3 regions of the Arthrobacter sp. 05L428 genome follow, and region 3 is predicted to be linked to each of the others. Evidence: riboswitches for the same ligand, from Rfam matches in the RefSeq annotation. Region 3 holds a riboswitch; each other region holds the start of a gene.
What was found. Region 3 has a riboswitch for S-adenosylmethionine ahead of AC1DH3_RS15725 (bifunctional o-acetylhomoserine/o-acetylserine sulfhydrylase). Riboswitches for the same ligand answer to the same signal wherever they lie in the genome.
Positions count from the first base shown of each region.

Region 1: linked by a shared signal. The riboswitch ahead of AC1DH3_RS10040 (DUF1737 domain-containing protein) and the one ahead of AC1DH3_RS15725 (bifunctional o-acetylhomoserine/o-acetylserine sulfhydrylase) in region 3 are both predicted to bind S-adenosylmethionine.
Region 2: linked by a shared signal. The riboswitch ahead of AC1DH3_RS03325 (aminotransferase class V-fold PLP-dependent enzyme) and the one ahead of AC1DH3_RS15725 (bifunctional o-acetylhomoserine/o-acetylserine sulfhydrylase) in region 3 are both predicted to bind S-adenosylmethionine.

Region 1 is NZ_JBFTNW010000004.1:48,163-50,416, reverse strand. It holds gene AC1DH3_RS10045 (aminodeoxychorismate lyase) at 1-741, shown strand, start outside; SAM riboswitch class IV at 863-977, shown strand; gene AC1DH3_RS10040 (DUF1737 domain-containing protein) at 992-1,309, shown strand; gene AC1DH3_RS10035 (rhodanese-like domain-containing protein) at 1,306-1,752, shown strand; gene AC1DH3_RS10030 (O-succinylhomoserine sulfhydrylase) at 1,749-2,254, shown strand, end outside.
Region 2 is NZ_JBFTNW010000001.1:704,604-706,857, reverse strand. It holds gene hisN (histidinol-phosphatase) at 1-595, shown strand, start outside; SAM riboswitch class IV at 685-798, shown strand; gene AC1DH3_RS03325 (aminotransferase class V-fold PLP-dependent enzyme) at 833-2,254, shown strand, end outside.
Region 3 is NZ_JBFTNW010000010.1:91,605-93,858, forward strand. It holds gene AC1DH3_RS15725 (bifunctional o-acetylhomoserine/o-acetylserine sulfhydrylase) at 1-1,113, opposite strand, end outside; SAM riboswitch class IV at 1,176-1,291, opposite strand; gene AC1DH3_RS15730 (VOC family protein) at 1,505-2,143, shown strand.

The DNA of each region.
Region 1 (2,254 bases), on a different contig from region 3:
CCGGCGGAGGACGCCTGGCGGCGCGCGATCGAGACCGCGGTCAGCGAATACCGCGGCCGGGCCGCCACGGCGGTCGGAGCCGCCGGCGACGGGGCCGGCGGAGCGGACGAGGTCGTGGTGAAGCTGCTCGCCAGCCGCGGCGTGGAGGGCGCGGCCACGCCGACGTGCTGGGTGCAGGCCTCCCCGCCGCCGGAAGCCGGCCGCCGGCAGCGCGAGACCGGCATCGACGTCATCCTGCTGGACCGCGGCTACGACAGCGAGGTGGGCGAACGCGCCCCGTGGCTGCTGCTGGGCGCCAAGACCCTGTCCTACGCGGTCAACATGGCGGCGCTCCGGTACGCCCACCACCAGGGCGCGGACGACGTCATCTTCACCTCCGCCGACGGCCGGGTCCTGGAGGGCCCGACGTCGACCGTGCTGCTGGCGCACCTGGAGACCAGCGACGACGGCGCCGGCGGCGTCCGCACCGTGCGCCGGCTGATCACCCCGCAGCTGGACAGCGGAATCCTCCCGGGCACCTCGCAGGGCGCCCTGTTCACCGCGGCCAAGGCCGCCGGGTGGGAGCTCGGCTACGGCCCGCTGGTACCTGCCGATCTGTACGACGCCGACGCCGTCTGGCTCATCTCAAGCATCCGGCTCCTCGCCCCGGTGAACCACATCGACGGCAAGGAGATCGGCACCCCCGAACTGCGGCGGCAGCTCACGGCCGAGCTCAACGAACTGTTCGCCACGATCGAGTAGGATCCGGCCGGTCCCGGGTGATGCTGCTCCGCCCCCGGAAAGGTGCCATGCCAGCGTCCGCGTGACTTAACATGACGACGCCGCCGGTGCCGCCGGCGTCGTAAGTGCTACGTTTTTGGGGAGTAATGAGACCCGGCGCCAAGCCCTGACTGGCCGGTCGGCAACCCTCCCTTTCGCGGCGGGGTGCCTCAGGTGAATACTCGGCATATCGACCATTCGAGCTGCAAGCGTGAAAGTAAGGAGATCCGTCGTGCCCGACGCATCCGCACCCGCTGTGCCCGCCACAGCCCCAGCCCAATCCCCCGCCGCACCCGGACCCGCCGAGGAAAGACTGGCGTACCGGCTGTTCACCGGGCCCGATGACCGCAGCTTCTGCGAGCGCGTTTCGGCCGCCCTGGCCGAGGGCTACGTCCTGCACGGCAGCCCCTCCGCCACCTTCAACGGCAGCACCGTGATCGTGGCCCAGGCCGTCGTGCTGCCGGCCGCGATCGCGAGCGCCGACGCCGCCGTCGCCAACGCGGTGGATGAGCTCGACGGCGCCGAGTTCACCGGCGAGGGCCACGCATGAGTTACGCCGGAGACCTGAGCCCGCAGGAAGCCTGGGCCAAGGTCGGGGCGGGCGCCATCCTGGTGGACGTCCGCACCGAGGCGGAATGGTCGCAGATCGGCGTCCCGGTCACCGGGGCCGGCACCGAAGACCGGCAGGCTCCGCTCTTCGTCCAGTGGACCCTGGCCGGCGGAGCCCCCAACCCGCGTTTCCTGGAGCAACTGCAGCAGCAACTCCAGCGGCAACTGCGGCAGCACGCGCCTGGCGCCACGGCGGCCGAGCTCATCTTCCTGTGCCGTTCCGGCGCCCGCTCGGTCGCCGCCGCGAACGCCGCCACGGCGGCCGGCTTCACCGCCTACAACGTCCTCGAGGGCTTCGAAGGCGAACCGGGCCCGACCGGCGCCCGGACCGTGAACGGCTGGAAGAACCACGGCCTGCCGACCAACCTGGAAAGCACTAAGTGAGCTTCAATCCCAATGCCCAGGGCTGGAGCCCGGACACCCAGGCCGTCCGCGGCGGACTCGACCGCACCGGGTTCCAGGAAACCACCGAACCGATCTTCCTGAACTCGGGCTTCGTCTACGAATCCGCCGCCGCGGCTGAGCGCGCCTTCACCGGCGAGGACGAACGGTTTGTCTATTCCCGCTACGGCAACCCCTCGGTGGCCACCTTCCAGGAACGCCTCCGGCTGTTGGAGGGAACCGAGGCGTGCTTTGCGACGGCGTCGGGCATGTCAGCGGTGTTCACCGCGCTCGGGGCATTGCTGGGGGCCGGCGACCGCGTGGTCGCCGCCCGCTCGCTCTTCGGATCCTGCTTCGTCATCCTCAATGAGATCCTGCCGCGCTGGGGCGTGGAGACAGTCTTCGTGGACGGCCCGGACCTAGAGCAGTGGCGGTCGGCGCTGGCCGTGCCGACGACGGCCGTGTTCTTCGAATCTCCCTCGAACCCCATGCAGGAAATTGTGGA
Region 2 (2,254 bases), on a different contig from region 3:
GGAGTTCGGCAGCTCCGGCCACGGTTCGCGCCGCTGGATCATCGACCCGATCGACGGCACCAAGAATTTCGTCCGCGGCGTCCCGGTCTGGGCCACCCTGATCGCCCTCGTCGACGAAGGCGAACCCGTGGTGGGCGTCGTCAGCGCCCCCGCACTGGGCAAGCGCTGGTGGGCCGCAAAGGGCGCCGGCGCCTACATGGGCCGCTCACTGGCCGCCGCGACCCGGCTGCGGGTCTCCAACGTCTCCCGGCTCGCCGATGCGTCACTGTCCTATTCGAGCCTCGGCGGCTGGAAGCAGCGCGGCAACCTCGACGAGTTCCTCGGACTCACCGAGGAGGTCTGGCGTACCCGCGCCTACGGCGATTTCTGGTCCTACTGCCTCGTGGCCGAAGGCGCCGTCGACATCGCCTGCGAGCCCGAACTCAACCTCTACGACATGGCGGCGCTGGTCCCGATCGTGACGGAGGCCGGCGGCCGCTTCACCTCGCTCGAGGGAGAGGACGGCCCCTTCGGCGGCAACGCGCTGGCGACCAACTCGATCCTGCACTCCGAAGTCCTCAAGCGCCTCAACCCGGGCCTCGACGACCTGCTCTAGCCGGCCACGCCCGAGGCAGCCCGTAACACTACGCTTCATATTCCGCCCTCCCTTTTCCGTGCGACCGGCCATGTCCTAGGCTCGAAGCAGGTCACGAGTGCCAGCGCAAAACCCCGGTTTGCTGGCCGGCAACCCTCCATTCGCGGCGGGGTGCCCCGGGTGACGACCTGGCCGGTCCGGAGCGGACCCGGCAAGCGCGGATCCCCTGTGTGCGGGGTCCTTTTCGAGCGAGGTCCCATGACGACTGCCACCATCCCCACCCACACCACCAGCGCCGGCGGCCCGGAGTTCACCGACGCACGCTTCGACGCCGCCCGCCGGCCACTGTCCGCGGTTTCCGGCGCCGAAATCCTGGCCCCCCTGATCCAGGGCGGCCAGGTCCGGTACGCCAACCTGGACTACGGAGCCTCCGCCCCGGCGCTGTCCGTGGTGTCCGCCTACCTGAACGAGATCCTGCCGTACTACGCCAGCGTGCACCGCGGCGCCGGCTACGCCTCCCAACTGAGTACCTCGGTGTACGAAAACGCCCGGAACATCGTCCGCGGGTTCGTCGGCGGCCGTCCGGATGACTCCGTGATCTTCACCCGGAACACCACCGACGCACTGAACCTGCTGGCCGGCTGCCTGCCCGTCGACGACGGCCGACACACCGGCGAGGTGCTTTACCTCGACATCGAGCACCACGCCAACCTGCTGCCCTGGCAAAACGTCCCGCACCGCAGCGTCGTCGCGGCGCCCACCCTGGCCGGCACCGTGGAGCGGCTCCGGGCGGAACTCGCCCTCGGCGGAGTAAGCCTGCTCGCCGTGACCGGCGCGTCCAACGTCACCGGCGAAATCCTGCCGATCCGTGAGCTGGCCGCGCTGGCGCACGAATTCGGCGCCCGGATCGCCGTCGATGCGGCCCAGTTGGCCCCGCACCGCCGCATCAACATCGCCGCGGACGACGTCGACTACCTCGCCTTCTCCGGCCACAAGCTCTACGCCCCGTTCGGCGCCGGCGTGCTGGTGGGCCGGCCGGACTGGCTGGACGCCGGCACCCCGCACTTGGCTGGCGGCGGCGCAGTACGGGACGCACGACTCGACGCCGTCAGCTGGACCACCGGGCCGGCCCGCCACGAGGGCGGCTCCCCCAATGTCCTGGGCGCGGCCGCGCTGGCCCGCGCCAGCCAGGTTATCGAGGCGCTGGACGAGCAGCAGTGGCACGCCCACGAGGACGCCATCCGTTCCTTCCTGGTCGAGGGGCTGGAGCGGATCGACGGCGTAACGGTCCACCACATCTTCGAGGACACCGGCCGGGAAGGCGGCCCCGGGACGATCGGCGTGGTCAACTTCTCGGTCGCCGGTTACGACGCAGGCCTGGTCGCCGCATACCTGTCCGCGGAGCACGGCATAGGCCTGCGCGACGGCCGGTTCTGCGCCCACCCGCTGCTAAAACGGCTCGGCCTGCCCGCCGGTTCGCTCCGGGCCAGCTTCGGCCTCGGCTCACGGCTCAACGACGCGCAGCGGCTGCTCGCCGGGCTCCAGGAGCTGCGGCGGAACGGCCTGGGCTGGGACTACGTCGTGGACGCCGGACGCTGGGTGCCGGCCAACGACACGCGCAGCTATCCGCACTGGGCGCCGAACACGCCTGGCACCGCTGGCGCAGCCCCCTGCTCCGTC
Region 3 (2,254 bases):
TTCGAGGGCGTCGACGAAGCGTTTGCCGGCCTCCGCTCCCCCTGCGAGGTTGAACGCGACGACGGCGCCGGTCCCCTTCGGGCCGTACTTGCGGCCGCGCTCGTACCAGGGGCTGGACGGCAGCCCGGCGTAGGCGACGGATTCGACGTCGTCCCTGGCTTCCAGCCATTCGGCCACCCGGAGGGCGTTGGCGACGTGCCGTTCCACCCGCAGGCTCAGCGTCTCGATCCCCTGGGCGATGAGGAAGGCGTTGAACGGCGAGACGGCCGAACCGAGGTCGCGCAGCAGCTGGACCCGGGCCTTGAGGATGAAGGACAGGTTCGCTCCCAGCGCCCCGTCCGCCCCGAGGTCGCGGGCATAGACCAGGCCGTTGTACGTGGGATCCGGGGTGTTGAAGCCGGGGAAGCGCTCCGGGTCCTTGCCGAAGTCAAAGTTGCCGGAGTCGACGATCACGCCGGCAATCGCGGCACCGTGTCCGCCGAGATACTTGGTGGCCGAATGCACCACGATGTCGGCGCCCCACTCGATCGGGCGGATCAGGTAGGGGGTGGAGAGGGTGTTGTCCACGATCAGCGGCACCCCGGCCCGGTGGGCGACGTCCGCGACGCCTTCGATGTCCAGCACGTCCTGGCGGGGGTTGGACACCACCTCGCCGAAGAACAGCTTGGTGTTCGGCTGCACGGCATCGCGCCACTGCTCAAGGTTGTCCGGGTCCTCCACGAACGTCACCGAGATACCGAACTTCTTCAGCGTGTGGGCCAGCAGGTTGTAGGTCCCGCCATAGAGGCTGGGGCTGGCGACGACGTGGTCTCCTGCCTCGGCGATGTTGAGGATCGCGAAGGTTTCGGCGGCCTGGCCGGAACTGAGCAGGAGCGCCCCAAGGCCGCCCTCCAGGCTCGCGACCCGCTGTTCCACCGCGTCCTGGGTGGGGTTGCCGATCCGGGTGTAGATGGGGGCGAGCTCGGCCAGCGCGAACCGGTTGGCGGCGCTCTCCGCACTGGGGAAGACGAACGACGTCGTCTGGTAAATCGGCAGCGACCGCGCGCCGGTGGCGGAGTCCGGCTCCTGGCCGGCGTGGATCTGGCGGGTTTCAAAGGACCAGGCGTTGGACATCGGAGAGCTCCCTAATGACTGGGCACAGGCCGCCCCTGGCCTCTGGGGCCGGAACGGCTCTGGCGCCGCGCTTGCCTGCCGGCGGACGCCGGCGGGCCAGGTCTTCACCCGGGGCACCCCACCGCGCAAGGAGGGTTGCCGGCCAGCAAGCCGGGGCTCGATGCTGGCGCTCATGACCTGGCTTCAGTCTAGGAACGCGTCCCGTCGGCTGGATAGCTTTGTGACGAAAATGAAGAACGGCCCCGCCGCCGCCCGGCGGACGCCGCGGGAGCCGGAAAGTGCCGTGGCTCTGGCCGGGCAAATCCGAGCGGTAAGCCTCGGAAAATGACATCCCATCACGGTAAGGGCAGCCTAAGCTGAGAGCTCCATCACAAAGTGCCAAGATGAGGGCATGCGCATGGATCACGTCTCTTACGCCTGTGAACAAGATGGCCTGGCTGCCACCACCGAACGTATTGCGACCGCCCTCGGGGTCGAAGCCGTCAAGGGCGGAATACACCCCCGGTTCGGGACCCGCAACATGATTATCCCGCTTGCCGGGCACAAGTACCTCGAGGTCGTGGAGGTCCTGGACCACCCGGCCTCCGACAAGGCGCCGTTCGGGCAGGCAGTCCGGGCCCGCTCGGCCGCCGGCGGCGGCTGGATGGGCTGGTGCGTCGAGGTTGACGACCTGGCGCCGTTTGAGGAGCGGCTGGGCCGCTCCGCCGTCAACGGCAACCGCAAGTTCCCCGACGGCCGCGAACTGGTCTGGAAGCAGATCGGTATCCTGGGCCTGATCGCGGATCCGCAGGTCCCCTACATGTTGAAGTGGGAAGGCGACCCCGCCCTGCACCCGTCCAACGCCTATGCGAGCAATGTGAAGATGTCTGCCCTCACGATCGCGGGCTCGGCCGAGCGGGTCACCGAGTGGCTGGGTGAACCGGTCGAGAAGCCGCTGGAGGATGTGGACGTGAACTGGCTGGCCCCGCACGGGACGCCGGGAATCCTGTCCGTCACCTTCGAAACCGATTCCGGAGCCGTCACGATCTGACGCTTCCTGCCCGAAAAACTTCGGCCGCCAGCAGCGGGTGCCAATGATGCCACCCACCGCTGGCGGCCGAAACACTTTAACCCGTTGCCGTCGGCGGGCCCTTGGGGCGAC